DNA from 3 places in the Arthrobacter sp. GmRoot5-12 genome. Region 3 is predicted to be linked to each of the others. Evidence: riboswitches for the same ligand, from Rfam matches in the RefSeq annotation. Region 3 holds a riboswitch; each other region holds the start of a gene.
The links. A riboswitch is a leader RNA that binds a small molecule or an ion and turns the genes downstream of it on or off. The one in region 3 is predicted to bind S-adenosylmethionine.
Positions count from the first base shown of each region.

Region 1: another riboswitch for S-adenosylmethionine. It lies ahead of AC6JAM_RS05990 (cobalamin-independent methionine synthase II family protein); the one in region 3 lies ahead of AC6JAM_RS10285 (DUF1737 domain-containing protein).
Region 2: another riboswitch for S-adenosylmethionine. It lies ahead of metX (homoserine O-acetyltransferase MetX); the one in region 3 lies ahead of AC6JAM_RS10285 (DUF1737 domain-containing protein).

Region 1 covers NZ_AP046056.1:1,339,246-1,349,600, reverse strand. Annotated here, with positions in the region: gene AC6JAM_RS06030 (hypothetical protein) at 1-324, shown strand, start outside; gene AC6JAM_RS06025 (thioesterase domain-containing protein) at 394-1,434, shown strand; gene AC6JAM_RS06020 (HAD-IIA family hydrolase) at 1,437-2,279, opposite strand; gene AC6JAM_RS06015 (TrmH family RNA methyltransferase) at 2,320-2,994, shown strand; gene fbaA (class II fructose-bisphosphate aldolase) at 3,117-4,136, shown strand; gene AC6JAM_RS06005 (DUF3151 domain-containing protein) at 4,137-4,559, shown strand; gene AC6JAM_RS06000 (hypothetical protein) at 4,755-4,895, shown strand; gene AC6JAM_RS05995 (uracil-DNA glycosylase family protein) at 4,908-5,537, opposite strand; gene AC6JAM_RS05990 (cobalamin-independent methionine synthase II family protein) at 5,739-6,947, opposite strand; SAM riboswitch class I at 6,961-7,064, opposite strand; gene AC6JAM_RS05985 (SipW-dependent-type signal peptide-containing protein) at 7,321-8,016, shown strand; gene AC6JAM_RS05980 (S24/S26 family peptidase) at 8,035-8,649, shown strand; gene AC6JAM_RS05975 (hypothetical protein) at 8,663-9,379, shown strand; gene AC6JAM_RS05970 (choice-of-anchor G family protein) at 9,376-10,355, shown strand, end outside.
Region 2 covers NZ_AP046056.1:386,679-397,033, forward strand. Annotated here, with positions in the region: gene AC6JAM_RS01815 (SGNH/GDSL hydrolase family protein) at 1-745, shown strand, start outside; gene AC6JAM_RS01820 (hypothetical protein) at 795-1,400, shown strand; gene AC6JAM_RS01825 (CoA-acylating methylmalonate-semialdehyde dehydrogenase) at 1,465-2,949, opposite strand; gene mmsB (3-hydroxyisobutyrate dehydrogenase) at 2,984-3,904, opposite strand; gene AC6JAM_RS01835 (LysR family transcriptional regulator) at 4,044-4,946, shown strand; gene AC6JAM_RS01840 (zinc-binding dehydrogenase) at 4,982-6,127, opposite strand; gene AC6JAM_RS01845 (MFS transporter) at 6,136-7,518, opposite strand; gene metX (homoserine O-acetyltransferase MetX) at 7,685-8,800, opposite strand; SAM riboswitch class IV at 8,813-8,928, opposite strand; gene AC6JAM_RS01855 (bifunctional o-acetylhomoserine/o-acetylserine sulfhydrylase) at 9,029-10,351, opposite strand.
Region 3 covers NZ_AP046056.1:2,252,274-2,262,628, reverse strand. Annotated here, with positions in the region: gene cls (cardiolipin synthase) at 1-622, opposite strand, end outside; gene AC6JAM_RS10310 (aminodeoxychorismate lyase) at 717-1,646, shown strand; gene AC6JAM_RS10305 (pyridoxamine 5'-phosphate oxidase family protein) at 1,706-2,170, shown strand; gene AC6JAM_RS10300 (TetR/AcrR family transcriptional regulator C-terminal domain-containing protein) at 2,209-2,913, opposite strand; gene AC6JAM_RS10295 (hypothetical protein) at 3,138-3,392, shown strand; gene opgC (OpgC domain-containing protein) at 3,487-5,952, opposite strand; SAM riboswitch class IV at 6,178-6,293, shown strand; gene AC6JAM_RS10285 (DUF1737 domain-containing protein) at 6,307-6,582, shown strand; gene AC6JAM_RS10280 (rhodanese-like domain-containing protein) at 6,579-6,989, shown strand; gene AC6JAM_RS10275 (O-succinylhomoserine sulfhydrylase) at 6,990-8,198, shown strand; gene AC6JAM_RS10270 (glutamate--cysteine ligase 2) at 8,334-9,560, opposite strand; gene AC6JAM_RS10265 (UDP-N-acetylglucosamine 1-carboxyvinyltransferase) at 9,627-10,355, opposite strand, start outside.

The DNA of each region.
Region 1 (10,355 bases), 910 kb from region 3:
TCCTTGAACCGGCCATCCGGCGAGCAGCCACTTCCCCTGGACGGCGACGTCCGTGAGCTGTTCCCCGGAGGCCGCTTCGCCGGGGAGTATCCACACCTTCCTGTCATGTGGATCGAGGAGTTGTACGGGCCGCCCCTTACGGAATACTCCAACGAGGAGCTCCTTGCGGCCAGTGACGCGCTCTTCGCGCTGCTCGACAATCCAAACACCCAGGACAGTGCCGACCTGCTGGGCCGCTACAACGACATCGGCCTGGAGATCCATCGCCGCCGGCAGGAACCCACGTCCCCAATCCCCGCCGCGGAGGGCCAGGCCGCCTGCTGACCCCAGCGTCACCGAACGGTTACCCCCGCCCGTTGCGGCGGTACGTTTGGGTGGGTTTACGGTAGGAGTGTGCCGTATGAGGGGGAGGTAAGTCCGCAGGGCGGGCGCGGGGTTTCCCACGCCCGGCTGCTGGCGGAGGCGGCTGCGCTGAAACGCTTTTCGCGGCGCACGTTCCTGGCGGGTGCAGGGGCGTCCGGGCTGCTGGCTGCCGACATGCTGGTGACCCGCGAGGTCCAGTCGCAGCGCCGGACCACCAGGATCCTCAGCGTTGCGGACGACTTCGCGGACGCCTATTACCCGGATGCCAGCTGGTTCCTGTTCCCGGGGTACAAGACCAGCTGGGAAGAGGCACAGTGGATCCTCAACACCCTGCGCGGGGCGCTGAACAAGCGCGCCCGGCTCGCCGCCGTCGGATATTCCAACCTGGGGCTGAACATCACGGAGGTGGTCAACGCGATCACCGACTACATTGCCGAAGAGAAGATCACCAAGCTCTTCTTCTACGGGCACAGCTTCGGCGGGATGCTGGCCACCCAGGTGGCTGCCCGACTCCTTGCCCTGCAGGGAGTCCAGGTGCAGTTCATCCTCCTGGACTCCAGTCCCTACAGTGCGCACGACGTGCTGGACCAAAGCTGGTTCGACGGCGTGGTGTTCCTTTACGAGCGCGGCGTCAGGTTCCCGTCCACGCTGCGCGGTGGGTATGAGCTGGGTGAACGGATCATCCACAAGGACGAACGGAGCTGGCGGCAGGTCCTGGACCAGACCCTGGAGCAGCTGTCCCCGATCGCACCTTCCAGCGTCCTGATCCAGACCGAGTCCGCGTATATCTACCACTTCGAGGGAAGCCAGTTCGCCGGGAAGCTGGGCACGGCCAAGATGGCCTATATCGGGAACCCCAAGGACAGGACGGTCGACTACGAAACCGCGGCGGAAACCTGGGCCGTGGTCTTCAAGGACAACATGGTCTCAAGCAACCTGCAGACCACCGGCGCGGCACCCGCCCACGCCAGCCCCGGCTGGAATCCGCAGGTCTACCGGCCCCTGGTGACGGAACTGCTGGACGGGTTCTTCCCGCTGCCCCGGGGCGGCTCCCGGGTGAGCATCTTCTAGTCCTAGATCTGGTTCTTCAGGTCCGCCACGGAGTTCAGCACCTGGTTGGGGCGGAACGGATACGCGGCAATGTCATCCTTGTGCGTGATGCCGCTGAGGACCAGGACGGTGTGCAGGCCCGCTTCCATGCCGGCGATGATGTCCGTATCCATCCGGTCACCGATCATGGCGGTGGTCTCGGAGTGTGCATCGATCTGGTTCATCGCGGAGCGGAACATCATGGGATTCGGCTTGCCCACAATGTACGGCTCGCGGCCGGTGGCCTTGGTGATCAGGGCCGCGATGGCACCGGTGGCGGGCATGGGGCCGTCCTTGGAGGGGCCGGTGGCATCCGGGTTGGTGGCGATGAACCGGGCACCTGCAAGGATCAGCCGGATGGCCATGGTGATGGCTTCGAAAGAGTACGTGCGCGTCTCGCCAAGCACCACAAAGTCCGGGTTCTGGTCGGTGAGGATGAAGCCGGCCTCATGCAGCGCCGTCGTGAGCCCCGCCTCACCGATCGTGTAGGCGCGGTTGCCGGACTCTGAGCCCCGCACCTGGTCCTTGAGGAACTGCGCCGTGGCCAGCGCCGAAGTCCAGATGTTTTCCTCCGGAATTTCCAGGCCGGAGGAACGCAGGCGGGCGGCAAGGTCGCGCGGGGTGAAGATGGAGTTGTTGGTCAGCACCAGGAAGCGCTTGGACGTATCCACCCACCGCTGGATCAGTTCCGCGGCGCCGGGGATCGGCTGGTTCTCGTGGACCAGGACGCCGTCCATGTCCGTCAGCCAGCACTCGATCTCCTGGCCGCTGCGGTAAACCGCGGGGTTTGCTGCTACCTGGTCTTCTTCTGCCACGTTTACCTCCACCGGTGATGAATGCTCCAGTGCTCCAGTCTAGTGTTGAGGGGTGAACCAAACGCCCGGCCTGCCAGACGAACCCCGCCACGAGCCCGGGGAGGCCGAGCCCGCAAAGGCGGAGGTCGGCGTCGGGCCCTGGGAAGGCGAACTGCCCGAAGGCGACCACTGGGACCCTGACCTCCTTGCCGACGGGGACCGCCGCAACGTCCTGGACAAGTACCGCTACTGGAAGCACGAAGCGATCGTGGCGGAGCTCGATTCCCGGCGGCACAACTTCCACGTGGCCATCGAGAACTGGCAGCACGACCTGAACATCGGCACGGTGGTGCGCACCGCCAACGCCTTCCTCGCCAAAGAGGTGCACATCATCGGCCGGCGGCGATGGAACCGCCGCGGCGCCATGGTCACCGACCGCTACCAGCACGTCCGCCACCACCCCACGGTCGAGGACTTCGTCCAGTGGGCGCAGGGGGAGGGGCTGGCGATCATCGGCATCGATATCTTCCCGGACTCGGTTCCCCTGGAGACTTACGAGCTGCCGCGCGACTGCGTGCTGGTCTTCGGACAGGAGGGCCCGGGCCTGACCCCCGAAGTCCACCAGGCCGCCGCCGCCACCCTGTCCATCGAGCAGTTCGGCTCCACCCGGTCCATCAACGCCGCCTCGGCAGCCGCCATCGCCATGCACGCCTGGATCCGGCGGCACGTGTTCAACCAGCACGTCTGAGTGTTACTGAGCGGTGACCCGAAACACCCTCGTGGTCCGGGAATGGCTAGGATGGTGCCTAGCCGTAAGCGGTCTACTTGAGGGTCTTCCACCCACAGACGAAACTCAGCAGAGGAGCCAGCATGCCCATTGCAACCCCAGAGATCTACTCCGAAATGATCGACCGCGCGAAGGCGGGCGGCTTCGCATACCCGGCCGTGAACGTCACGTCCTCGCAGACGCTCAACGCAGCGCTCCGCGGCTTCGCCGAGGCGGAGTCCGACGGCATCGTCCAGGTTTCCACCGGCGGTGCGGCCTACTGGTCCGGCGCATCCACCAAGGACATGGTTGCCGGTTCCCTGGGCTTCGCAGCCTTCGCCCGCGAGGTAGCCAAGAACTACGGCGTCAACGTCGCCCTGCACACTGACCACTGCCCCAAGGACAAGCTGGACGGTTTCGTCCTGCCCCTGCTGGCTGCTTCGGAGGCTGAGGTCAAGGCCGGCCGGAACCCGCTGTTCAACTCCCACATGTGGGACGGCTCCGCCGAGACCCTCCAGGAAAACCTGCGCATCGCCCGCGAACTGCTCGGCCGCACTGCTGCCGCCAAGATGATCCTCGAAGTGGAGATTGGCACCGTTGGCGGCGAGGAGGACGGCGTGGAAAACGCCATCAACGACAAGCTGTACACCACCGTTGAGGACGCCCTGGCCACCATCGATGCCCTTGGCTCCGGTGAAAACGGCCGCTACATCACGGCCCTGACCTTCGGCAACGTCCACGGCGTCTACAAGCCCGGCGGCGTCAAGCTCCGCCCGGAGATCCTCAAGGACATCCAGGCCCAGGTGGGTGCCAAAATCGGCAAGGACAACCCGTTCGACCTCGTGTTCCACGGCGGCTCCGGCTCCTCCGACCAGGAAATCGCCGACGCCGTCTCCTACGGCGTGATCAAGATGAACATCGACACCGACACCCAGTACGCCTACACGCGTCCGGTGGCTGACCACATGTTCAAGAACTACGACGGCGTCCTGAAGGTGGACGGCGAAGTGGGCAACAAGAAGACCTACGACCCCCGCGTCTGGGGCGCCTCCGCCGAAGCCGGCCTGGCGGCCCGCGTGGTGGAAGCCACCAAGCAGCTCGGTTCGGCCGGAAAGACCTTCTAGATGTCGGACGAGTTCCGCCGGAACCTGATGGGGCCGGAGCCCACTCTCCTGCCTGCCGAAACCGAGGTGAACGCGCAGCTTGAGGCCGGCCAGGAGGCCCTGGACCTGGTGGCGAAGCACCCAACGTCCTCGCTCCTGTGGGCCGTCCTGGCTGAGGAGGCGTGGACGGAAGGCCGCACCATCGACTCCTACGCCTATGCCCGGGTGGGTTACCACCGTGGACTGGATGCGCTGCGCCGCAACGGCTGGCGCGGCGTGGGGCCCATCCCCTGGGAGCATGAGCCGAACCGCGGGTTCCTGCGGGCCCTCTACTCCCTGGGCCGGGCCTCGTCGGCCATCGGCGAGGCTGAAGAGCCGGAGCGGATCGAGAAGTTCCTGAACGATTCCGACCCCACGGCAAAGGCAGCCATCGAGGGCGAATAACTCCCTGGGCCCACGCCCGCACTGTTTCCTGGTGCAGATTGCCAGGGAGGGGTTCGGGCTGCGAACGACGGCGGGCGGTCACCTTTCAATGAGAAGGTGACCGCCCGCCGTCGTATCCGGCCTGGAATGCGCCGTCCCTCGTTTCGGTTAAAAGAATCGAAGGGCCAGGGGCGGAAAGGAGGAGCTGCGCGAAGCGTGGGAAAGCAGGAGAAAGCGCGTCTCAGGTTCTGTGACTACTACTCGTGGATGTCGTACGCCGACTTCACCACCTGGGTTGAAGCCGAAGACGAATCGGCCCCGGGAATTTCGTTTACCGAGTCCGATGCCACAGGCTGAGCGGCGCAGGTCTTAAGGTTTGGCAATACCCGTGCGGGCCATGGCGTCTGCATAGGCAGTGCGCATGTCCTCCAGGTACTCCTCCTGGCGGGCCGGGGAACCGGCGAAGGCGCGGCCGCTCAGCGAGCGGACCTTGTAGGTCTTCAGGCCGCGGCGCCAGAGGAGGGGCACCTCGGTCTTCAACAGCAGGTTGGCCAGGCGGTTGGCTTCGGTGCCATGCGCCACGATCACCGAGGCGCGGGGGACCAGGGCCAGGAACTTCAGCAGGGGCTTCAGGCCTGACTGGATCTGGTCCGGAGTGAACTTGCCGTTGGGTTCGCCCGGGACGTGCCAGGGGTGGACGTTCCACGGCATGACGAACTCCGGGCGCAGGCCAAGCTTCCACTGGATCCCCAGCATGCGGGTAACAGCGTCCTGGTCGCCGGGGGTGATGAACCCGGACGGATCCACCTCGCCGATGTTGGAGAACAGGCTGATAATGCGGCATTCCTCCACGTCGTGCATGGGGTCCACGTAGGGCACCACGGTTCCGGGCTTGGCCTCCTGCAGGGAATCACACAGTTCGTTGACGGCGGCAACGCTGGGTTCGTAGCGGCGGCTCATGAGCTGTTCGTGGAATGTTTCGGGTGCCAGGGCTGTCATGAAGTGCTGGATCTCCTGCGGGGATTGGCGTTGCTGCCGCCACGGACATGGGCGCACGGCGGCACGGCACATCAGTGGCGGTTGATTGGGGTGGACCAACTCCTGGTCGGCCTACTCCAGTTTAGCAAGCCCAGGCAAGCGAAACGCCGGCCGCCCCTTCCGGTGATGGAAGGCACAGCCGGCGCGTCGGTGCGGGAGCGGCTAGAAGAGGCGCTTCGAGGCGCGGCGGGCACCCTCACCCAGTGCCTCCAGCTTGGCGAAGGCGATCTGCGGGTGCACCCTGCCGCCCAGGCCACAGTCGGTGGAGGCAATGACGTTCCCGCGGCCCACGAGGTCCGCAAAGCGGACGATCCGGTCCGCCACCAGGTCCGGGTGCTCCACCACATTGGTGGCATGCGAAACAACGCCCGGGATGATCACCTTGCCCTCGGGGAGCTTTGTGTCCTCCCACACCCGCCATTCGTGTTCGTGGCGGACGTTTGCCGCTTCAAAGGAATAGGCGCCGGCGTTGACCTGAAGCACAGAGCCGATGATGTCGGCGAACGGGATGTCCGTGGTGTGTGGGCCGTGCCAGGATCCCCAGCACACGTGCAGCCGGATCTGCTCCTGCGGCAGCCCGCGCAGCGCCCAGTTGGTCGCTTCGACGCGCAGCTGGATGAACTTCAAGTAATCGTCCAGGGACGGCTCGGGATTGATCTGGTCCCAGCTTTCGGCCAGGGACGGATCATCGAGCTGCACCGTAAGGCCGGCCTCGATGATGGCCTTGTATTCCTCCCGCATGGCATCAGCGCAGGCGTAGACGAGTTCCTCGTCGCTCTTGTAGTACTCGTTGGCTACCCGCGCGCATGAGCCGGGGGAGAGGGAGGCCACGAAGCCATCCGTGAGGCCTGCGGCGGCGAGCCCGGTCTTCAGGTTCCGGATGTCCGAGGCCACCAGGTCCTGGCCCGTGTAGGTTAGCGGTCCGGCGATCTTGGGCTGGGCAACACTCCTGCGGTGGGTGAGGATGCCGGATGCGGGATCGCTGTAGGCCTCGTTGAAGGCCTGCCGGTCGCGCCGGTCCGGGAACGAGGTCAGGACAACGTTTCCGGGGGACGAGCGGCGGACGCCGGACTCGGCCCAGCGGTCCACGGTGGTTGGCTCAAGGCCCCCGAGCCGGGCGAAGGAGTAATTCCACCACGCCCCGTAATCCACCGAGCTGGACATGGTGTGCGCGTACTCGCCGTCGTTGGGGATGTCGATGCCAAGGTCCTTCTGGCGCTGCACCACGTCCACTACGGAGGCTTCGAGGAGTTCCAGGAATTCCGGCGTGATGCCGTCGGCTTCCTTGGCGGCGTTGGCCGCAATGAGTTCAGGGGTGCGGGGCAATGAACCGGCGTGGGTCACGCGGATATGGTCGGTGTTCTGGGACATGCTGGAATCTTCCTTTCCATCGGTCCTGGCAGTAGCACCTTCGGCCGGCAGGAGTCTGCCGGGACGTGGTTGCTGCGGCGTCATTGAGCCAGGTCTCTCGGCCGCTCCGGATGGTCCACTCCCACCTAAAGCGACAGCGTGGCGGCGGGGCAACTCGGTTTCATAATGTGGCGCGGCAGCGTCCGTCGGAGCGCGTCCGCACGATTCCGCCGGAGAAAGCGACAGTTGATAACATTTAATACACCGACTTGACTTTAATTAGTAAGTAATGATGATGTAGAAACATCGGTCTTTTGGGGGAAATACCGATAATCCCCCATACCCGTGTCCCGGTTCCTACCGTTCGGGGTTTAATTCTAATTTGGGGGAAATCATGGTTGAATCAACCAGCGCTAAGCCGCGCTCGCAAAAGGCTAATAAAGTCCGCGCTATTCTTGCCGGCGGCCTTGTCTTGGGGATCGGCGCAGCCTTCACTCTCGCTGCGTGGACGGACAACGAGTGGGTCTTCGGCCAGAGCGGGAACGGCGGCGGCCCGGGTACCAAGGTCTACCACATGCAGCAGAACACGTGGTCCGGTACTTCAAGCGAGGCGGTTTGGGCTGACGAGCCGACTGCTCCCGGTGGAGCCCTGACATTCAGCGTCAATGCTGACGATCTCGTGCCGGGGTCGACGGTCTACGCCCCGATGCAGTTGCGGGCTTCCGACAAGTCCCAATCATTGGTGGCCACGCTGACGGGGGCTGCCCGGCTCGACGGAACTGATTCAGCCACCAACTCTGCAGCGCTGTACGGTGCTCTTCGGTACCAGCTGAAGAAGGAGGTGGACAAGGACCTTTGCAACGCCACCAACTTCTCCTCCAATGGAACTGATCTTGTTCCTGTTGGCTCGACCCTGAACACCCGTTCGGACACTCCGATCAACCTTCCGGCCGGAGCTACGGACGCAGCTGCGGGCACACCTGTGAGTCTTTGCTTCGCAATGACGCTCCCTTCGAATGCAAGCGTTGATCTTCAGGGATTGCGGACCACCCCCTTGTGGACCTTCAGCAGCACCGTAGGCCAGTCGTAGCCGCCACCCGTGCTTCGGATGTCCGCCAGGCGTGAGTCCGGGTTCCGGGCGGCGGCCGTGCCGTCCGGAACCCGGCTCCCGCCGGGTGTGGGAAGCGTGGCCCGGGGGTTCAGGGAGGTATTGCTTTCCGTCGTTGCCCTGCTGGGACTGGCATGCATCCTCTCCCTGGTCCTCGGCCTTTTCTTCAAAGCGTCCTTCGTCGTTTTCCGTACGGGATCGATGGAGCCGCTCTATCCAGTCGGTGCGCTGTCCCTGACCGTGCAGGTCACCGCCAAGGATCTCGTCCCGGGCGACGTCGTGTCGGTCCGCCGGGATGCGGCGACCGCCCTGGTGACCCACCGCGTGGTGGCAGTTGACCCGCCCAGTGTGGAGGGGGCCACAGCGTCGCTAAGGCTTCGCGGCGACGCTAACACTTCGGATGACCCGTTGCCCTACGAGGTGGCCACGGCGCAGAAGGTGCTGATCACCGTTCCCGGCTTAGGAGCTTGGGTCATGGCTTCACGGGGGCCGGAGTTCCTGGGTGCAGCAACGCTCGCTGTGACCGTGCTGGTGACATGGGCCTACTGGCCGAGACACGGTGCAACTGGCCAGGCGGAGGTCGACGACGAACCCCCGGCGAAACCACAACAGTAAGGTCGTAAATGACATGGCGGGAGCCAGCTTCAGGCGCGTCGCAAGAGCCGCGGGGGTTATCGCAGTTTTGCTGGCCACCGCTGCGCCCGGCGCAGCGGTGGCTGACGAACCATTGGTTCCGGTTCCGGAGACAGGAGCGGCAGGCTTCCTGTCCCTTTCTTCGTCGATGTATCCATTGGCCCTTCCTGCGCTTCAAGCAGGGGAGTCCTTCAGTTGGCAGATTGGCATTTCGGTGGACCAGCCCAGCGGTGAGTCGACGCTGCAGGTGACTGCGGACGGTGGGCTTGCCGGCACAGGGACCTACCTGGTTTCCGTGGACGAATGCGACGTCGCCTGGCAGGGAAGCAGCGGCCTGGGCGGGGATTTGCGCTGTCCCATCGGTTCCACGCCGCGCATAGCGCCGGTGACGCTGGCCGAACACCGTCAGGACGTGCTGGTTCCCTTGCGGGATCTGCGCGGCGGCCCCTCACCTTACCTCCGCTTCATCCTTTACCGGCCCGCGGGTTCGCAGGATCCACCGGACACGTCGCTGACCTTGGGCATTGGGGTCACCGCTGCAGGCATTGACGACGCCGTGACCCCGCCGGGGCAGCGGCCGCCAGCACCGCTGGCGAACACAGGGACGGCGGTGCTCCAGGGACTGCTCGCGGGCTGCGGCCTCCTGCTGCTGGGCGCGGCGGCCGTAGCTGCCGGCCGCCGAACCAGGGCCCGGACCGGGAGAACATCATGACATCTCCGCGCAGGAACCTCCTCCACCGCGCGGCCAGGAACCCGCGCACCTCCCTGGCGATAGCAGCGGCGGCTGCGGTATGCCTGGCGGCAACCACTACGGTCACCACGGCGGCGTGGGTGGACAACGAATGGGCCGCCGGCAGCGTAGGCGTCGGCTCTCCGGGGGACTGCGCCACCAACACGCTCTTCAGCGGCGAGGCATCGGCCACCCAGCTCACGGGGAGCGTGCTGGGCACAGACCTGAATTCCGTAGCCGGAGTTGAGGGTCTCACAGTCACCAACGTCGACGGTGCGGTGTCACCGCTGCCTCTCACGGCTACTCCGGTGACAGGCGTTCCGGACGCCTTCATCAGCAAGCTGCCTGTCACGGCCCTTGGCGCTAATCCGGTGACGGCGGGCCTGGGGCTGGGGCTCCCGGTTGGTGGCCTGGGCACCTATACGCAGTGGGCGCAGGCGCAGGACAGCGGACAAACCCGCGCTGCCGCCGGGCTCGTCACTGACCAGTCCGGGGCTGTGGACGTGGGCGGGACGGCCACCGGAGCCAACACTGCGCCGCAGGCTGCCACGATCTCGCTGGGCAACGTCGTGCCCGGGTCGCTTGCCGGCGTCACCCTCGACGTCGGGGCCGTGGCGTCCTCCGCATCGGTCCAAGCGTGCGACCTGATCAACGGCTGGCCTACGCTGGCTGCAACTCCCGCCGTTGCGCGGGAGTACGGTATCGCCAGCCTCAACCTAAGGACCAGCGTCCCTGCGATTGGGGCTCTCAGCAGGAGCGGAGAATCCCAGCTCGACGATGTGCCGAACCAGTTGACGGCTTTGGTTGCCCCCGGTGCCTTGACCACCGCAATCTCCAGCGGCCTGAACTCCTTGCTTGATCCTGTTCTGGGACTGCTGGACAGTTCGGCCTCCACAACGGCCACTTTGTCAGCTCCCAGCCTTGGCGCAGTGCGCGCCCTCATGGAAGAGACGCTGGT
Region 2 (10,355 bases), 1.9 Mb from region 3:
CGGCCACCGCGGCTGGGCCGACAGGGTGGCCGAGGAGCTGGGCAGGACCCAGCCTGACTTCGCCTACGCCAACCTGGCCGTCCGCGGCCGCCTGCTGCAGCAGATCGTTGACCAGCAGCTGGCGCCTGCCCTGGAGCTGAAGCCGGACCTGGTAACCCTGTCGGCGGGCGGCAACGACCTCATCCGCCCGGGCGGCGACCCGGACGTGCTGGCCGAAAAGCTCGATTCCGTGGTCCAGATCCTGTCCCTGGGTGGTGCCACGGTGGTCCTGTTCAACGGACCTGACACCGGCTCGTCAGTGCTCGGCAGGATCCGCAGCAAGGTGGCCATCTACAACGAGAACCTGCGGACGGTGGCAACGCGGCACGACGCCATCATCGCGGACATGTGGTCGCTGCGGCAGTTGAGCGATCCGCAGATGTGGGACCAGGACCGGCTGCACTTCTCCCCGCTGGGGCACCACACCATAGCGGCCATGGTGCTGGACGCGCTCAACGTTGAGCATTCCCTGGAGCCGCTGCAGCCCAAGCCCCTGCCGCCCCGGACCTGGCGCGAGGCCAGGAGCGGGGACCTGGTGTGGGCGCGCGAATACTTCGTGCCGTGGGTGCTGCGGCGGCTGCGCCGCCAGTCCTCCGGGGACGGCATCACGGCAAAGCGGCCGACGCCGGGCCCCGTCTTCGGTCCGGGCGTTCCCTTGGGTGCGGGTGAGGGCCCGTTGGGAACGTCGGAGCCCAGCCGCCGGTAAGGCCGCCCGGGGTTAGGCTGGAAGGACAACACTCGAGAGGCGCGGCACCGTGAGCAGCTTGTTTTTCTGGATTATCGTCCTGTCCTTCGTCGTCCCCATGGCCATGCGGATGTACCGGCGGTCCGTGGCACGGCGGGACCGGGACCAGTCGTTGCCCGGGCGCTTCCCTGAACAGTTCCCGGGGCAACACGGACAAGACGGGTATCCCGGCCCCGGCCAGTACCCGGGACCGGGCCAGTATCCAGGCTCGGCCGGGCCGCAGAGCAACCAGCCCCGCGACGGCTATACCCAGCAGGACTACTTCTCCGGCGGCTTCCGCAGTATCCAGCGGCCGCAGCCCCTGGGCGACCCGCAGCCGTTGCCCCACCAGTACGGCCAGCAGCCTCTGCCGGACCCCGGCTACGGTCCCCCGCAGGGACAGGGGTTTGGTCAGCCAGGCTTTGGCCAGCCCGGCTTTGATCAGCAGGGGTCTCAGCAGCCGCGTCCCGGAGAGCCGACGCCGGGACAGTCCCCAGCGCCGGCCACTCCCCCGCCGCCGGCAGCACCGCAAGGGTACCGCGCCCGCAAGCTCGCGGAACTGGACCAGCAGTACACCAACGGTGAGCTGTCCATGGAGGACTACATGAAGCGGCGCAGCGACATCATGAACGGCTAGTAAAAGGAGCGCCACCGGGCCTGCCCGGTGGCGCTCCTTTATGCGTTCAGTGCTCCTGTCAAGCTCAGTGGACCTGCGGGAAGCCCAGGTCAATCACCGAGGTGGAGGGATCCGGCCAGCGCGTGGTCACCACCTTGCCCCGGGTGTAGAACCGGATGCTGTCCGGGCCGTACATGTGGGTGTCGCCGAACAGCGAGTTCTTCCAGCCGCCGAACGAGAACGTGCCTACCGGAACCGGAATGGGCACGTTGACGCCCACCATGCCTGCCTCGACGTCGAACTCGAACTGCCGGGCCGCCCCGCCGTCACGGGTGAAGATGGCCGTGCCGTTGCCGAACTCGTTGTCGTTGACCAGCTTCACGGCGTCGCCGTAGGTATCGACGCGGACCACGGACAGGACCGGGCCGAAGATCTCGTCGTCGTACACCTTCATGCCCGGCTTGACGTGGTCCACCAGGCTGACGCCGATGAAGAATCCGTTTGAATCGAACTGCTGCGAGCGCCCGTCCACAACCACGGATGCGCCTTCATTTTCGGCCCCCGCCACATAGGAGGCCACGCGGTCCCGGTGCTCCGCGGTGATCAAGGGGCCCATCTGGGACGCGGGGTCCGTTCCCGGGCCGATCTTCAAACCCGCCATGCGGCTGGAGATTGCCTTCACCAGGTCGTCCGCGATGTTGCCCACGGCCACCAGGACGCTGACGGCCATGCAGCGTTCGCCGGCTGACCCGTAGGCGGCCGAAACCGCAGCGTCGGCAGCCATGTCCAGGTCGGCGTCGGGAAGCACCACCATGTGGTTCTTTGCACCGCCCAGCGCCTGCACCCGCTTGCCGTGTTCTGCCGCCCGCTTGTAGATCGACTGGGCAACGGGAGTGGAGCCGACAAAACTCACGGCTTTGACGTCCGGGTGCTCCAGCAGGACATCCACGGCTTCCTTGTCACCGTGGACCACGTTCAGCACCCCGGCCGGCAGGCCCGCTTCGGCGAAGGCCTCCGCGATGAAGACGGCGGCCGATGGGTCCTTCTCGCTGGGCTTCAGCAGCACGGTGTTGCCGCAGGCCAGGGCACTGCCGATCATCCACAGCGGCACCATGGCCGGAAAGTTGAACGGCGTAATGCAGGCTACGACGCCCACCGGCTGGCGGACGGAGTGCACGTCCACCCCGGTGGAGACCTGCTCGGACCGCTCGCCCTTGAGCATGTGGGACAGGCCGGTGGCGAAATCGATGTTCTCCAGGCCGCGGGCGATTTCGCCCTCTGCGTCGGAGAGGACCTTCCCGTGCTCGCTGGTGAGGATGGCGGCGAGCTCGGGCTTCCGCTGGGTCAGGATTTCGCGGACCCGGAAGAAGATGCCGGTCCGCCGGGCCAGGCTGGTGGCCCGCCAGGCCGGCAGCGCGGAACGGGCAGCCGCGATGGCTTCCTCTGTCCGTGCCGCCGAGGCAAGCGCCACCTGTTTCTCCTGTTCACCGGTCGCGGGATTGAACACTGGGCCGAAGCGGTCTGCGTCGCTGACGCGGGTGCCGTTGATGTAGTGCGGGATGGTTTCCACGGGGAGTCTCTTTTCCTGCGTTGCGTGGTGCGGGCTAGTTGGCGGACGGCGCCGGGTTGGCGGGTTCGAGTGAGCCGTCCACGAGCTTGATGATCATGGAGCAGTCCTTGCAGGCGTCACCGGCGTCAATAAGCCGCTGGAACAGCTGCTGGACGTGCCTGCCGATCTCCAGGGGCGTGCCGGTATCCTCGGCTGCGCTGATGGCCAGCCCAATGTCCTTGTTCGCCAGCTCTGTGGTGAAGGTGGGCGCGAAGCCGTTGTTCGAGGCTGCGGTAGGAACCACGCCGGGCACCGGGTACCAGGTCCGCAGTGCCCACGAGTCGCCCGAGGAGACAGAGGCAATGTTCCAGAAGACCTGCTTGTCCAGGCCCAGCCGGTCGGCGAGCACAGCGCCCTCCGCGGTGGAGGCCAGGTTGATGAAAAGCATCAGGTTGTTGCAGATCTTGGCCGCCTGCCCCGTGGTGGGGCCGCCCGTGGGGATGATGTTGGCGGCCATGGGGCCGATGTAGCCCGTGGCGTCCGCCACGGCCCCCTCTTCGCCGCCAACCATGAAAGTAAGCGTTCCCGCTTCCGCCCCGCTCATTCCACCCGACACTGGCGCGTCCACGAAGCGGAAGCCAGCGGCAGCAGCGGCGTCGTGCAGTTCCTGGGCGGAGGCGACGTCGATAGTCGAGGAGTCAATCAGCAGCGTCCGGGTGTCCGCGTGCGCCAGCACGCCGTCCCCGCCGAGATACACCGCACGGGCATGTTCGCCCTTGGGCAGCATGGTGAACACGGCGTCCGCACCATCCACCGCCTCGGCGATGCTGGCGGTCCGCTTGACGCCGCCTGCTTCAGCGGCTGCCAGGGCTGCCGGGTTGAGGTCGAAACCGCGCACATCATGCCCGGCTTTCGCCAGGTTTACGGACATGTGGCCGCCCATGTTGCCCAGGCCAATCCAACCGATAACTGCCACGAGTAAGCTCCTTTGCTTCCATTCCAGCCGTACTGCCGGCATGTCTGTCAACGATCACACCCTGTTAGAGTGCAATCAAGGGGAAAAATCACAGAGGCCATGTGCATTGCTGCACATCGAAGGAAGGACCGCAGTGGACCTGAGACGGTTGCCAAGCCCCGACGACCTGCTCATCCTGCTCACCGTTGCCCGCCTGGGCCGGTTCAACGCGGTAGCCGAGACGCTGGGAACAACCCACACCACCATCTCCCGCCGCATCCTCGCCCTGGACAGGCAACTGGGCGGCCGGACTTTGGAACGCAGCCCGCAGGGTTGGGAGCTGACGCAGCTCGGTGCCGCGGCCGTGGAAGCGGCAGAGGCGATCGAAGGTACCCTTGGCTCGCTGTCCGGCCTGATCAGCCAGGACCAAAGCACCCTCGCCGGCCTGGTCCGCGTCGCCACGACGGACGGCGTGGGAGCAGTGTTCGTCACCCCGTCGCTGGTGCGGCTCCAGCAGCAAAACCCGCAGCTGAACATCGAAATGCTCAGCGCCACCCGGAAAGTCAGCCAGAACCGGTCGGGCGTGGACCTGGAGATCGTGGTGGGCCGGGCGGACGTCACCACCGCGCAGACAATCTTCCTGAGCAACTACTACCTGCGCCTCTACGCCAGCTCAGCGTATGCCGCCCGGCATGGTCTGCCGGAAACGCTCGACGACGTGGGGCAGCACGGGTTTGTGTCCTACGTCGAATCCGCACTCCAGGTGGCGGAGCTGGGGCCGCGCTGGTCTTCGCAGCTTCCGCTGCCCAGGACGAGCTTCCAGGCCACCAGCGTGTTCGCCCAGGTGGAGGCGGTGCGGCAGGGTGCGGGCATTGGGCTGCTGCCCAACTTCATGGTGGCGGGCTGCGGGGACTTCGTGCCCGTCCTGGCAGCCGACTTTGAGCGCCAGCTCCCCATCTGGGCCGTTGCCCGCCCGGAGTCGCTCCGGTCCGCACCGGTCCAGGCGGTGATTGCGGCACTCAAGGCGGAAATGAAGGAGCGCTCCGGGGTGCTGGCGGGGTAAGCGCTGTTCTTGCGGACCCAGGCCCCCCGCACAAGTCAGGCCTGGAACAGCCGCCTTACCACCTGCCCGGATGCCAGCGCGTCCAGGCCCTCATTGATCTCGCTGAGCGGCCGGGTGTCAGTGTGCAGCAGCTCAACCGGCAGCCTGCCTTCGCGCCAGAACGCCAGGTACTGCGGAATGTCGCGCGCCGGCACGGCATCCCCCATGTAGGAGCCCAGCAGCCGTTTTCCCGCCCCGGCCAACTGCAGGGCCGGCACCGTCAACTGGGCGGACGGATGGGGCAGGCCCACCGACACCACGGCGCCTCCCCGCGTCACCTGCTCCAGGCAGGAGGCGATAACGCCTGCTGATCCCACTGCTTCAATGGCAACGTCCACACCGTCCCCGGACGCTTCCGCGATCAGCCGTGCCGCGTCCTCCGGCGTTCCCACCGATGTGGCGCCGGCGTCGCGGGCCAGCTGGTGCTTGCCTTGGTTTGGATCGATGGCAATGACGTCGGCGGCTCCGGCGAGGCGCGCTGCCATGACGGCTGACAGGCCCACGGCTCCGAGGCCGAACACCGCTACGGACTGCCCCGGACTTACAGCCGCGGTATTCAACACTGCACCCATTCCGGTGAGCACGGCGCAACCAAACATCGAGGCAACCGTGTCCGGGACGTCGTCGTCGATCACCACCACCGATTCCCTTGCCACCACTGCGTAATCGGCGAAGGCCGAGACGCCAAGGTGGTGGTTGATCCGTTCCCCTGCCGGAGTCCGCAGCAGTGCCGGCCCGTGCAGCAGGTCGCCGGAGCCATTGACCTCTGCGGCACGGTGGCAGAGGGCCGGCCGGCCGGCCAGGCATGCACGGCACCCGCCACAGCTCGGCACGAAGACCAGCACCACATGGTCGCCCACGGACACGTCGGACACGCCGGCCCCCACGGACACCACCCGACCCACCGCCTCGTGGCCCAAGGCCATGGGCAGCGGCCGGACGCGGGAACCGTCCACCACCGAGAGGTCCGAGTGGCAGAGGCTGGAGTAGGTGATGGCAACACCAAGCTCACCGGCGCGGGGCTCCGGCTGCTCCAGTTCCTGCACCAGCAGCGGAGCGGCCTCGGAGTAGGTCTGCTTCCCGTTGCCGGCCCCCGTGGTGGGGGCGGCGGGAACGGTGGAGTACAGGACGGCGGCTTTCACGGATCCTGCTACTTCTTGCGGGCGGCAAGGAGGTCGGCGGTGCCCTGGGCGTCGGCGGCGTCCACGTCGTGCAGCGAGATGCCGCGGGTTTCCTTCAGGAAGTAGACCGCGACGGCGGTAATGGCGCAGGCGATCAGCAGGTAGACCGCCACGGGGACGGAGGACTTGTAGGCGCCCAGGAGCGAGGCGGCGATGATCGGGGCCAGGGATCCTGCAACGATCGACGTCACCTGGTAGCCCAGGGAAACCCCGGAGTAGCGCATCCGGGTGGGGAACATTTCCGCCATGATGGCAGGCTGCCCGGCGTACATGAAGGCGTGGAACACCAGGCCGATCATGATGGCGGCCAGGATGATGGCATCGTTCTTGGTGTCCATCATGGGGAAGGCGAAGAAGCCCCAGGTGGCCCCCATGATGGCGCCGGCCATGTAGACGGGCCTGCGGCCAAACCGGTCCGACAGCTTGCCCACCATGGGCACGACGGCGAAGTGCAGGGCGTGGGCAAGGAGCAGCAGGAGGAGGATGCGGGTGGTGTCGGCCTGGACCACGGTTTTCAGGTAGGTGATGGAGAACGTGACCACGAGGTAGTACAGGATGTTTTCCGCCAGGCGCAGGCCCATGGCGGTGAAGACGCCGCGGGGGTAGCGCCGGAATACCTCAGCGACGCCGTAGCCCTTGTGGCCGGCTTCGACCTCTTTGCGGGCTTCGAGGAAGATCGGTGCGTCATTGACCTTGGTGCGGATGTAGTAACCGATCAGGACGATCACCGCGGACAGCCAGAACGCTACGCGCCAGCCCCACCCCAGGAAGGCGTCCTGGGTCAACGTGGAGGACAGGGTGAACAAGACGGCGGTGGCAAGCAGGTTTCCCAGCGGCACTGCCGACTGTGGCCAGCTGGCCCAGAAACCGCGGGATTTGCTGGGGCTGTGTTCGGCCACGAGGAGGACGGCGCCGCCCCACTCGCCGCCAACGGCAAAGCCCTGGGCGAACCGGAGGACCACCAGCAGTGCGGGAGCCCAGTAGCCGATCTGCTGGAACGTGGGCAGGCAGCCCATGAGGAAGGTGGAGACGCCTACCAGGATGATGCTCAGCTGCAGCAGCTTCTTGCGTCCGAACTTGTCGCCGAAGTGGCCAAAGACGATGCCGCCGATGGGGCGGGCCACGAAACCGACGGCATAAGTGAGGAAGGCGGCGATGATGCCATCCAGTTCTGTGCCGGCGTTGGGGAAGAAGGCCTTTCCGAACACCAGGGTGGCAGCCGAGGCGTAGAGGAAGAACTCGTACCACTCAACAACGGTTCCGGCCATGGAGGCCGTAACCACCTTCTTAAGGCCTGAAGCCTTGACGTCGGTTTCCTCTGTGCGCCTTGCGGCGGAGCTTTCCGTACTCATGCGAACTCCTTCGGCGTCGTCGTCGACACCACGGGGACCAATCAATGGCGGCCGGGTGTGATGCACACCACGAACGCACCGGATTCGATTGAGTATGGTCTGCCTGCGGTGCAACCTCAACGCCGATTAGTGCAGAAGGCATCTGCAGGAATGCACATGCGCGGCGCTAGGCCAGGAAGCTGCTCCGGAGCTGGCTGCCCAGCTGCCCGATCTCTGTCAGGAACCCGTCGTGCCCGATCGGCGCCTGGATGACGTGCACGTCCACGTCCCCCGGCAGGGCCTGGGCCAGCTCACGGGACTGCGACGGGAAATACAGCCGGTCCGAATCCACGGCGGCCACGAAGAACCTGGCGGTGGACCTGGCCAGGGTTTCGGCCAGGGTTCCGCGGCCCCGGCAGATGTCATGGCTCATCAGCGCCTCGGTGAGGGCGATATAGCTGTTGGCGTCGAAGCGCTTCACGAGCTTGCTGCCCTGGTGGTCCAGGTAGCTTTCCACCTGGTAGCGGCCGCGGGCGGCCAGAGCCTCACCCTTCAGGGGCGACTCCGGCGCCTGGGGTTCCCGGCCGAAGCGGCCTTCCAGTTCAGCCGCGGACCGGTAGGTGATGTGGGCGATGCGCCGGGCAAGTGCCAGCCCGGCTTCCGGGCAGGGGCCGCCGTAGTAGTCGCCGCCGTTGAAGTGCGGGTCCTGCCGGATGGCCAGGGTCTGGGCCTGCGCGAAGGCGATCTGTTCCGCCGTGCTCGCGGCGCCCACGGAGATGACGGCGCAGCGCTGCACCCGCTCCGGGTAGGTCACTGCCCATTCAAGGGCGCGGGCGCCGCCCATGGATCCGCCCAGGACAGCGAACCAGCTGCTGATGCCCAGCTGGTCAGCCAGCCGGGCCTCTGCCACCGTGCTGTCCCGCAGGGTGACCAGGGGGAAGCGGGAGCCCCAGGGGGCTCCGTCCGGGGCGGCCGACGACGGGCCCGTGGACCCGTAGCAGCCGCCCACGATGTTGACGGACACCACGAAGAACTTGTCCGTGTCCACGGGAGCGCCGGGACCGGCCAATTGTTCCCACCAGCCTTCTTCGTCCGTGTCACCGCGGGTCACGTGGGTGCTGCCGGTCAGGGCGTGCTCGATCAGGATGGCGTTGCTGGCGTCGGCGTTGAGCGTGCCCCAGGTTTCGTAGGCCAGCGTGACGTCCGGGAGGTATCCCCCGGCTTCAAGTTCCAGCCCTCCGATGGAGGCGTAGCGGACAATTCCGTGTTCGGGGATGGTGGTTCGGGCGACGGTAACCGTCATGGCAAGACCTCTTCTACGCGCTTGCCTGCCGTCGTCTGACCGGCAGGCCAGGTCCTCACCCGGGGCACCCCACCGCGGATGGAGGGTTGCCGGCCAGCAAGCCGGGGCTGTCACTGGCACTCATGACCTGGTTCGAGTGTACGAAACACCCCCCGCTCCAGGCCAAGAGTGTGACTGGTTGTGACTTCCCCGCTTGCCGGCCCTCCCGGCGTCAGCCCTGGCGCGCTTTTAGCTCTGGGCGCCTTTGGCAGCGCGGAAACCCGCTTCCAGGTCGGCCAGGATGTCATCGATGTGCTCCAGGCCAACAGAGAGCCGGACCAGTCCCGGATTCACCCCGGCCACCGCTTGCTGCTCCGGCGAGAGCTGGCTGTGGGTGGTCGACGCCGGGTGGATGACCAGGGAGCGGACGTCGCCGATGTTGGCCACGTGGGAGTGCAGCTCCAGGGCGTCGACGAAGCGCTTGCCCGCCTCCGCTCCGCCGGCAAGGTTGAAGGCCACGACGGCGCCCGTTCCCTTGGGCCCGTACTTGCGGCCACGCTCGTACCAGGGGCTGGAGGGCAACCCGGCGTAGGCGACGGATTCGACGTCGTCCCGTCCTTCCAGCCAGCGCGCCACTTCCGTGGCGTTGGCAACGTGGCGTTCCACCCGCAGGCTCAGCGTCTCCAGGCCCTGGGAGATCAGGAAGGCGTTGAAGGGGGAAACCGCCGAGCCAAGGTCGCGCAGCAGCTGGACGCGGGCCTTGAGGATGTAGGAGAGGTTGGCACCCAGCGCACCGTCGGCGCCTAGGTCGCGGGCGTAGACCAGGCCGTTGTAGGTGGGGTCCGGGGTGTTGAAGCCGGGGAACCGTTCAGGGTCCTTGCCGAAGTCGAATTTGCCGGAGTCCACGATCACGCCGGCAATTGCGGAGCCGTGGCCGCCCAGGTATTTGGTGGCGGAGTGGATCACGATGTCCGCACCCCACTCCAGTGGGCGGATCAGGTAGGGCGTGGACAGGGTGTTGTCCACGATCAGTGGCACGCCTGCCTGGTGGGCCACCTCGGAGATGCCGTCGATGTCCAGGACGTCCTGGCGGGGATTGGACACCACTTCACCGAAAAAGAGCTTGGTGTTCGGCTGGACGGCGTCGCGCCACTGGTCCAGGTTGTCGGGATCCTGGACGAAGGTGACCGAGATGCCGAACTTCTTCAGGGTGTGGGCGAACAGGTTGTACGTTCCGCCATAAAGGCTGGGGCTCGCCACAATATGGTCCCCCGCCTCCGCAATGTTCAGCACCGCGAACGTCTCGGCGGCCTGGCCCGAGCTCAGCAGCAAAGCGGCCAGGCCTCCCTCAAGGCTGGCGATCCGCTGTTCGACGGCATCCTGGGTGGGGTTGCCAATCCGGGTGTAGATGGGCGCAAGTTCGGCGAGGGCAAAGCGGTTGGCTGCGCTTTCGGCGCTGGGGAACACGAAGGACGTGGTCTGGTAAATGGGGAGCGCGCGGGCTCCGGTGGCACTGTCGGGCTCCTGGCCTGCATGGATCTGGCGGGTTTCGAAAGACCATCCGTTGGACATCTCA
Region 3 (10,355 bases):
ACTGGATCTTGCCGGCCCTCAGGCGCTTCAGCAGCTTCCGGTAGCCCTTGATGCGCAGCGTGCCGATGTGGTCGAACAGGAGCCGCACTTCCACGCCCCGCTCGGCGGCCTCTTCCATGGCCGTGAGCAGGTCGTTGGTGACGTGGTCGGAGCTCATGATGTAGAACTCGGCGTTGACGAACTTCTTCGCCTTCCGCACCGCGTGGGTCATGGCCAGGATGGAATCCGGGTAGCCGGGGATGAGGTCAACGGAGTTGTTGTCCACCATGGGCAGCGAACCCAGGGTGCGGTTGAGCTCGGCGGCGGACTTGACCCACTCGGGGCCGGGGTAGTCGCTGTCCACGTCCGAGAGGGCGGTGATGCCGGCCCGCACCCGGTCGTTGACCTGCTCCTGCTGGGCGCGGCGGCGGCTGGACAGCTGGAAGTTTCCAAACAGCAGGAACAGCGCGATGCCCACGAATGGGATAAAGAAGATGCCCAGGAGCCAGGCCATCGCCGTGGTGGGCCGCCTGTTGCCGGGGATGATGCCCAGTGCCAGGACCCTGATGACAAGGTCGGCGAAGCCCAGGAGCACCACAACCCACGTCGGCGCGGTGCCGGCAAGCGAAAAAGGCCACAACACGTCAATAACTCCCGGGGAGGTTGGGCCCCGGGGAACGGTTTCCGGCCGGGGCGCTCTGCCCAGCTTATCCGCGGTGCCGCACTAAGCTGGTGCCATGAGCTCTCCAGCCCCCGTGGTTCTCGTTTTCCTTGACCCCGCCTTCCCCGACGGCAGGGTGGCGGATGCCTCCCAGCCCCAGCTGCTGGTCACGGACCTTGGCGTCACGCGCGGTGACGGCGTGTTCGAAACCATGCTGGCCGTTGGGGGAACGGTGCGGAAGATGCAGGCCCACCTGGACCGGCTTGCCGGATCCGCCGCGGCGCTGGACCTGGACATCCCGGACCAGGATGTGTGGCGGCGCGCCATTGCCGCTGCCGTTGCCCGGCACCGTTCGGAGAACCCGCCGGCAGACCCGGCGGCAGATGAACTGGTGGTCAAACTGGTGGTGACCCGCGGTGTGGAAGGCGCGCCCGCCCCCACCGCCTGGGTCCAGGCCTCACCGGCCGGAGCTGCCGCCCGCCGCCAGCGGGAAACGGGCGTCGACGTCATCCTCCTTGACCGCGGCTACGACAGTGACGTGGCCGAACGGGCACCCTGGCTGCTTCTGGGCGCCAAGACGCTCTCCTACGCCGTCAACATGGCAGCGCTGCGCCACGCGCATAAACAGGGCGCCGACGACGTCATCTTCACGTCCTCCGATGGCCGGGTCCTGGAAGGGCCCACCTCCACGGTGCTGCTGGCGCATGTGGAGAAGTCCGACGACGGCACAACAGTGAAGCGCCTCATCACACCACAGCTGGACAGCGGCATCCTGCCTGGAACGTCACAGGGGGCTCTCTTTGCTGCCGCCAAGGCGGCGGGCTGGGAACTGGGCTACGGGCCGCTGGTGCCACAGGACCTCCTGGACGCAGACGCGGTCTGGCTGATCTCCAGTGTCCGCCTGCTGGCGCCCGTGAACCGGATTGACGGCAGGGAGATCGGCACCCCGTCTGTGCAAAAGGAACTGACCACAGAACTGAGCGGACTTTTCGCCGGCATCCATTAGCCCGCAACAGGCAGGGCCGGCCCTTTTCCCGCCCCGGCATCACCCGTAAGGTGTGCACCATGGACTCGCACAAGCTGCCGATCGAAAAACTGTCCTTTGACGACTGCTGGGAACTCCTTGACACCGACACGGTGGGCAGGCTGGCCATCGTGGTGGACGGACATCCGGAAATCTTCCCCGTGAACTACGTTGTCCACCTGCGCAGCATCGTCTTCCGCACGGCACCCGGCTCAAAACTGTGGGACGCGAAAATGGAACGCCCTGCCGCGCTGGAGATCGACGGCTACGACCCCACCACCGAACTGGCCTGGAGCGTGGTGGCGCGGGGCAATACCGGGATCATCGAAGACCAGGCCGTCAAAGATGCGGTGGACAGCCTTGGCCTGGAGCCGTGGCAGCCCGGCGAAAAGGCAAACTATGTCAGGCTGAACGCCAAGGCGCTGACCGGACGCAGGTTCCAGGTGAACCGCCCGGACGTCTGGAACACCCGCCTCCAGGACCGGCGCCGGGCGTCATTCGAATAGCGGCCGCTCAACGACCACGCCTTTACACGGCTGCTCCGTCAGGCGCTGGAGCCTGCCGCCTGCCGTGAAAGCTGGGCTTCCAGCCCGGACAGCAGGATGGTGAGCCCTTGGTCAAGCTCCTTGGCGCCGTCGTAGTCAGCCAACGCCGGCGCCAGCGCACGCAGCCGGGGGAATTCCTTCGCGGGCAGCCGGTGGAGCCCCAACCGCAGCAGCACCTCGTTCTCTTCCGGGTCCACCACGTACTCCTGCAGTTCGTTCAGGAGGTGCCCGTAGAGGAAGCCGTAGTAGGCGCGGTAGACGTGCAGCGCATCAGCCGGCTCGAATCCTGCTGCCACCAGCAGGGTCAGGATCTGCTCCAATGGCCGCAGTGTGCCCAGCGGACGCATGCCCAGCGGCGTGGAGAGGGGCCGCGTCACCAGCAGGGGGACAACGTTGGGATGCTTGAGCGCCAGCATCCGCAGGTTGTGGGCGATGCTCCGCAGCTGCGCTTTCCAATCCGGGTCCTCCGGATGAATCGGAAGCTGGTTGAGCACCAGCTCAGAAACCCCGTCCAGCAGCGCCGCGCGGTTCTCGGCGTAGCGGTACAGGCTCATCGGGTCCCGGCCAAGCTCCTGCCCCAGGCGGCGCATGGTCAGTGCATCCAGTCCTTCGGCATCAACCAGTTCCAGGGCCTTGGCCAGCACGACCTCCCTGCTCAGCCTGGCCTTGGCGGGGGTGCGGCCGGAAGCGTGCGGGGGATTCATGGTGTTGTCCTAGCGGTGGAAGTGGCGGCCCGGATTAATCGAGACGGTTGCCTTACTTGTAGTCTACGAGTAAAGTCTACATCGTAGACAGGCGCTGACGACGCTGAGGCCCCAGATGCTTTTCACGGGACCCAACCTATAGATTCGATGGCCATGTGCAGGGCATCAAATCTTGCTGCTGTAGCCGAACGGCGGCGCCGAGCACTTAGCGAAGGGAAGCCATCATGGCACATTCGCAGTTCGATACTTTTCTCCACGAAGCCACCTACCCCGACCACGCCGCTGGTTCCAGCATGGACCGCGACCGCCTCTACGGCCTGTACACCAGCTGGTGCTTCCTCAACCAGCAGCCGGCCGGCACCGAGTCCACCTTCTGGGCAGCCATGAAGCACCGGATCCCGCCGCGCCGCAACGGGCTGCGCATGAAGGGTCCTGCCGCTGCGGACTACATCATGACCAGCTACCCGGGCCTGGTCTGAGACCCCCGGATTCGTAAGAGGCCACCGGGCAGCCGGGTGGTACATGATCAAATGCTGTGGCACGCCCGTGCCGCAGCATTTTTCATGCCCCGGGCTAGGTAGGGATGATCCGGAAGAGGAACCTGGTGCGGACCATCACCCAGAGCAGCCCCAGGACCACGGCGTAGGCCACGGTGTTGAGGAGGATGCTTTGCTGCTGCAGGGCCGGGATGTTGGCCACGACGGCGATCAGCACCACGTGCATGATGAAGACGTACAACGTGGCCCGGCCCAGCGGGACCAGGAACCAGCCCAGGGCCCGGTCCACCGGTTTCCAGTAAGCGCTGAGGAATGCGTACGCAGCCACCACCAGGACCAGGACGTTGAGCAGCCGGCCCGGGGCCAGGTATGTCCGGCCGAAGAAGGCGTCATACATTGCCCGGTAGGACGCATCCGGCAGAAGCGCCAGTCGGACGTCATAGGCGTTGGCCAGGTAGGGGTTGCCCCAGGACAGGAAGGCCAAAGCGAACGCTGCCGTGGTGCAGGCAACCACCACCCACGTGTGGCGCGACAGCCACGCTGTGATGCTGCGCCGATGGTAGCCCGCAACCAGCCCAAGCACGAAAAGCACCTGCCACACCAGCAGCGGGAAGGAGTCCTCGAACTGCGAGGGCAGGATCCGGAACCTGGTCATGGCACCTGCCGCATACACGGCAACCGATACCGCCACGACCCAGATGGCCTTTCCGCGGTTCAGCGCCGCGAGGATCAGCGGGCTGACCAGCAACAGCACCACATAGAGCCCCATGACATTGAACTGCCAGGGACCGAACTGCAGCAGCACGATGGCCGGAAGCACCTGGGGCGGGACGGGGAACTGGAACAGCGATGACATGCCCGCATAGAGGTCGTAGGTCCGGCCGGCCCCGTTGTGCCCGGCGCCACCGGTCCCCTGGTCCACGAACGTGGTCAGGGCCTCGGTGTGGAAGAACGGGAGCAGGGACAGAAGGAAGACGCCGATCAGCACGGCCAGCGCCGTCAGGTAGAGCTTGCCGGCGCGGCGGGTCGTGAGGTCGACCACCTGCCCGAAGTCCTCCCTGGCCTTGGGCCCGTACACCATGCCCACCACCAGTCCGGAGAACAGGACGAACAGTTCCGCACCCGACACGAAGCCCACGGCCTCCTGGGTGAGCAGCTGGAACAGCGATGCCATGCCCAGGTGGTTCACCACCACAAAGACGATGGCCATCCCGCGCAGCAGATCGATGCGCGAGTCCCTGGCGGAGGGATCCTGGTAGCCCCAGGCCGTGGCTGCGTTGATCCGGCGGGGTATCCGCCACAGGGCCACCAGGAGGATGGCCATGGCGGCGGCAACAGTCCAGGCGGCAGCCCCGGAGAGCGTGTTGGCCCGGACGTAGGTGCTCCCGGATGCCACTTCGGTGACCGGCCCGGTGACCATTGGCGTTGCCTTCAGCCTGTCCAGGGCCGCTTTGGCGATGCCCGCCTGTCCCGTGAGCAGCCAGCTGATGCTCGCCACGCCGGTATCCCTGGTGCTGGTGCGCTCGTCCCAGACAACGGCGGCCGTCCCGGCAAAAGCTGGGGAAGTGGCAGTTCCCACCACCTGGTCCCACCAGCCCACCTTGATGTCCGCCTCCTGCGCGCCGCCGGACGCGGGGCTGTAGAAAGCAGAGGTCTGGAGGAGGAACGGCTTGTTGCGCCCCTCGGAATAGGTGCCGTAGAAGTTTTCGCCGCCGGAGGCCGTCAGCATGTCCTGGAGCTCGCCGGCCCTCGGCTGGGAGTTGACGGCGGGGCCGCCGGCCGTGTCGTCGTGATAGGCGGCCAGCCCCACCCAGTCCACTGCGTCGTCACCCGGGTAGTACGGGGCGTAGGCGCTGTCGCTTGAGTTCCAGGCCCCGTCGCCGTTCGTGTCCAGGAGGGAAAAGCCTTCGCTTCCGGGCTGCGGGGCATCCCGGTTGCGGTCAAAGGGGTAGTCCTTGCCCAGGTAAGGCGCCCACACCAAGGTGGGCCGGCCGCCGTCGTACGTCTTGAACGCTGCCGCCACAGCCCTGAAGGCCTGCCGGTACGCGGCGGGCTGCTGGCCCCAGGCCACCCAGCTTGCATTCATGTCCGGGGCGAACCGGATCAGCAGCTGCCCCTTGAGCCCGGACGTAAGGTCGCGCACCTGCGCTGCGAATGCTGCCGCTTCCGCAGTGCCGAGCTGGTCCAGGGGCACTGACGGCTTTACCGTGAGCAGGGCGTGGGCGCCTAGGGACGCGGCCTGCTGAAGGAAGCCGTCAAGGTCGTTCCGTTCCGAATCGCGGTAGGGGATGGTGATGTCGTGGCCGAAGACGGCCGGACTGGCACCAAGCCGGCCGCTGAAGCCTGCGGCGGTGTCCTCGCCCCACTCGAGCACCGCGCCCAGCCAGGGCTTTCCCTTCTCCGGCGTAGCGTCCGCCGCATGCGCCGGCGCAGCCGCCAGCAGGGCAAGGAGGCTGACGATGGCCGCGGCCAGGAACGCACCGATGGACGGCCGGCGGGTCCCGCGGATGGCGGCCTGGTGGCGCGATGTGTTTGCCCGCATGCTGACAGGACCCCCGGTGCTCATTGCTGTGACGACGGGGCGGCGCCCCGGTAAGAACTTTATCGGCCCCGCGGCCCCGGGCGGCACGTGGCGGGCCGCCCACCTGCGGCGATGTCCGCCGTCGCGCTTTCCTTCAACCCCGCGCCTCCCTTCAGCGCTGCTCAATTACGGAACATGACGACGGCGGCGGTGCGGCTTGGCGCGGCAGATGTTACGTTTTTGGGGAGTAATGAGTACCGGTGTGAAGCCCTGACTGGCCGGTCGGCAACCCTCCCTTTCGCGGCGGGGTGCCTCAGGTGAATACTCGGCATATCGACCGATTCGAGCTGCAAGCGTGAAAGAAGGAGATCCGTCGTGTCTGACGCACCTGCCCCTGACGAAAAATTGTCCTACCGCCTGATCACCGGCCCGGATGACCGTTCATTCTGCGAGCGGATCTCCACGGCCCTGGCCGACGGCTATGTGCTGCACGGCAGCCCGGCAGCCACCTTCAACGGCACCAGCGTGATCGTGGCGCAGGCAGTGGTCCTTCCGGCGGCAATCGCCTCGGCCGATGCCGCGGTTGCCACCGCAGTGGATGAACTGGACGCCGAATTTGAAGGCGAGTTCGACGGCGAGGGCCACGCATGAGCTACGCGGGAGACCTCACGCCCCAGGAAGCATGGGAGAAGCTGGAACAGGGCGCCATCCTGGTGGACGTCCGCACCGAGGGCGAATGGGCCCACATCGGCATTCCGGACACCAAGGCCACGGACAACGACCCCCTCTTCATCCAGTGGACCTTCCCCGGCGGCATCCCCAACCCCGACTTCATCAACGACCTCAGCCAGCAGGCGCCCGAGGACCGTTCAACCGAACTGGTGTTCCTGTGCCGCTCCGGCCAGCGGTCCATCGCGGCAGCCATCGCGGCCACCCGGGCCGGCTTCACCTCCTACAACGTGCTGGAGGGCTTTGAAGGCGAGCCGGACCGCTATGGCGAACGCACCGTCAACGGCTGGAAAAACCGCGGCCTTCCCACCAACCTCGGAAAGAACTAAGTGACCTTCAACCAAGACGCCCCCGGCTGGAACCCCGACACCCAGGCTGTCCGTGGCGGGCTGGACCGCACCAACTTCCAGGAAACGTCCGAGGCCATCTTCCTGAACTCCGGCTTCGTCTACGAATCCGCGGCAGCAGCTGAACGCGCCTTCACCGGCGAGGACGAACGCTTTGTCTACTCCCGCTACGGCAACCCGTCCGTGGCCACCTTCCAGGAGCGGCTCCGGCTGCTGGAAGGCACCGAAGCCTGCTTCGCGACGGCGTCGGGAATGTCCGCGGTATTCACCGCGCTTGGTGCCCTGCTGGCTGCCGGCGACCGGGTGGTGGCCGCCCGGTCGCTGTTCGGTTCGTGCTTCGTGATTTTGAACGAGATCCTTCCCCGGTGGGGCGTGGAGACCGTCTTCGTGGACGGGCCGGACCTGGACCAGTGGCGCGAGGCCCTCTCCGAGCCCACCACCGCCGTCTTCTTCGAATCCCCGTCCAACCCGATGCAGGAGATCGTGGACATCGCCGCGGTCAGCGAACTTGCGCATGCCGCCGGCGCCAAGGTGGTGGCGGACAACGTCTTCGCCACTCCCCTGCTGCAGCGCTGCGGTGACCTGGGCGCCGACGTCATCGTCTACTCCGGCACCAAGCACATCGACGGCCAGGGCAGGGTCATGGGCGGCGCCATCCTGGGCACCAAGGAGTTCATCGACGGTCCCGTAAAACAGCTCATGCGCCACACCGGGCCCGCACTCTCGGCGTTCAACGCCTGGGTCCTGACCAAGGGCCTGGAGACCATGAGCCTGCGCGTGAACCATTCCTCCGCCACGGCGCTCCGGCTCGCAGAGTGGCTGGAAGAACAGCCCGCCGTGAGCTGGGTGAGGTACCCGCTGCTCAAGTCCCACCCGCAGTACGACCTGGCGGCACGGCAGATGAGCGCCGGCGGTACGGTCCTCACGCTTGAGCTGGCTCCCTCCGGCGGGCGCTCCGGCAAGGAAGCGGCCTTCGCACTGCTGGACGGGCTGCGCATCATCGACATCTCCAACAACCTTGGTGATTCGAAGTCCCTGATCACGCACCCCGCCACCACCACGCACCGCGCCATGGGGCCGGAAGGGCGAGCCGCCATTGGGCTCAGTGACGGCGTGGTGCGGCTCTCGGTAGGGCTCGAGGACCCGGAGGACCTCCTCCGCGACCTGGAACAGGCACTCAAGCAGATCTAGCCGCGCGGGAAGCCTAGCTCCTCTGGGTCCGGGCGACGCGCTTCCTCACTCTCGATGCGCAGATTCCCTGGCGCGCACCAAATATGGGCCGCGAGGAGGAATCTGCGCGTCGGGAATGGATATGCGCGTCGAAGGTCAGCTCTGGCGGACCCGCAGCAGCTCGGGCGTGCCCTCCACGTCAGCTAGATCCAGGGCATCCCGCATGGTCACATTGACGGCCTGCCGCACCACGGCGCCGAACCCCATGTCCTCCGGGGGCGGTCCCGCCAGCGCCTTGTCCCGGGCGCGGCGCTGTTCGGCGGCTCCTGTTCCGCGGGCGATGATGTCCTCCACCCCCTGCCGTGCCAGTGCCAGCTCCCCCTGTTCGGACAGGACGGGAGCCAGGTAATCCACCAGGGACCGGACCACGTCCGCGGCCGGTGCGGGCCGGAAATTCCCAAAATCCAGGAGTTCACCGCTCAGCCCGGCGCTGCTGGCCTGCCACGAGGCCATCCGGAGGAGGACGGTGGGAACCGGCGCAGGATCCACGTCGGCCTGCCATTCCCTGCTGGCGGATTCCACCAGCGCCCGGACCAGCACGGCAATGAGCGCTGCATCCTCGGCACGAAGGCAGACGTCCGCCACGCGAACCTCGACGGTGGGGTGGTTGCGGGACAGCCGGGCGTCGAAGTACAGCATGCCCTCATCGAGCATGACGCCGCTTTCCAGCAGCCGCGTCACCACGCGCCGGTAGGCAGGGTACGTCCCGTAAATACCGGCCGGGCCCGCCGTGGGCCACCGGTTCCAGGCCTGGGTGCGGTAGCTTTCAAACCCGGTTGGAACGCCGTTCCAGAAGGGTGAATTGGCGCTCAGGGCCGTCAGCACCGCCAGCTTGTCGCGGATCCGGTCCAGGACCGCCACGCCCTCTTCGGGCGATTCGATGAACGTGTGCACATGGAAGCCGCAGGTCAGCTGCTCCTGGGCGGTGAGGCCGAAGCGCTCCAGCATTTTGGCGTACCGGGGGTCGGGCGTCGTGTGGGTGGTGGAGGCCAAGGGCGAGGTGGCGAGGGCCGCCACCCGGGCGCCATGCTTCCTGGCGGCCTGGTCCGCCAGGGCGCGGCCCGCGCGGATCTGTTCGAGCAGGCTCCCGTATTCGAGGCACGGACGGGTCTGGGTCTCGATCTGCTCAAGCTTCAGCTCGGCACTCAAGCCCATCTCGTCGTCGTAATCCGCCTGTTTTCCGGAGTGATGGACCTCCGGGTCCACGGGAAGATCGTCAGCCGCAACGCGGTGGCCGGCCAGGAGGGCGTCGGCCAGGGCAAGGGGTTCCCCGGACTCCGGATCAACGATCAGGAGTTCCTCCTCTACGCCAAAAGTACGCATACGAACATTCTGCGATACTTGTCCGGCATTCGAGGGGCCCCGGCGATTCATGACGAACCGTGAATGCTAGTCCTGGAAGTACTCCACCTTGGCGCCAATGGTGTTCAGGCGTTCCGCCAGGTCCTCGTAGCCACGCTCGATCACGTAGATGTTCCGCAGTTCGGACACGCCCCGGGCGGCGAGCATGGCCAGCAGCAGGCAGGCGGCCGGACGAAGCGCCGGCGGGCAGCCCACCTCGGCGGCGCGCCACTTGGTGGGCCCGTTGACGTAGATCCGGTGCGGATCCAGCAGCTGCACCTGCGCCCCAAGCCTGTTCAGCTCTGTCAGGTAAATGGCCCGGTTCTCGTAGACCCAGTCGTGGATCATGGTCTGGCCATCGGCGTTCGCGGCAATGACGGCAAAGAACGGCAGGTTGTCGATGTTCAGCCCGGGGAACGGCATCGGATGGATCTTGTCCTCCGGGGCATGCAGCTCGGAGGGCTTGGTGGTCACGTCCACCAGCCGGGTGCGGCCGTTGCGGGCCATGTACTCGCCCGAAATTTCCAGCTTCTGCCCCATCTGGCCCAAGGTGGCCAACTCGATTTCCATGAACTCGATGGGCACCCGCCGCACCGTGACCTCGGAATTGGTGACGATGCCGGCCGTGATGAGGCTCATCGCCTCGATGGGATCCTCGGAGGGGAAGTACTCGATCTCCGCGTCAATGTCGGGCCGGCCCGTGATCTTCAGGGTGGTGGTGCCCACGCCCTCGATGGTGACGCCCAGCATCTGCAGGTAGAAGCACAGGTCCTGCAC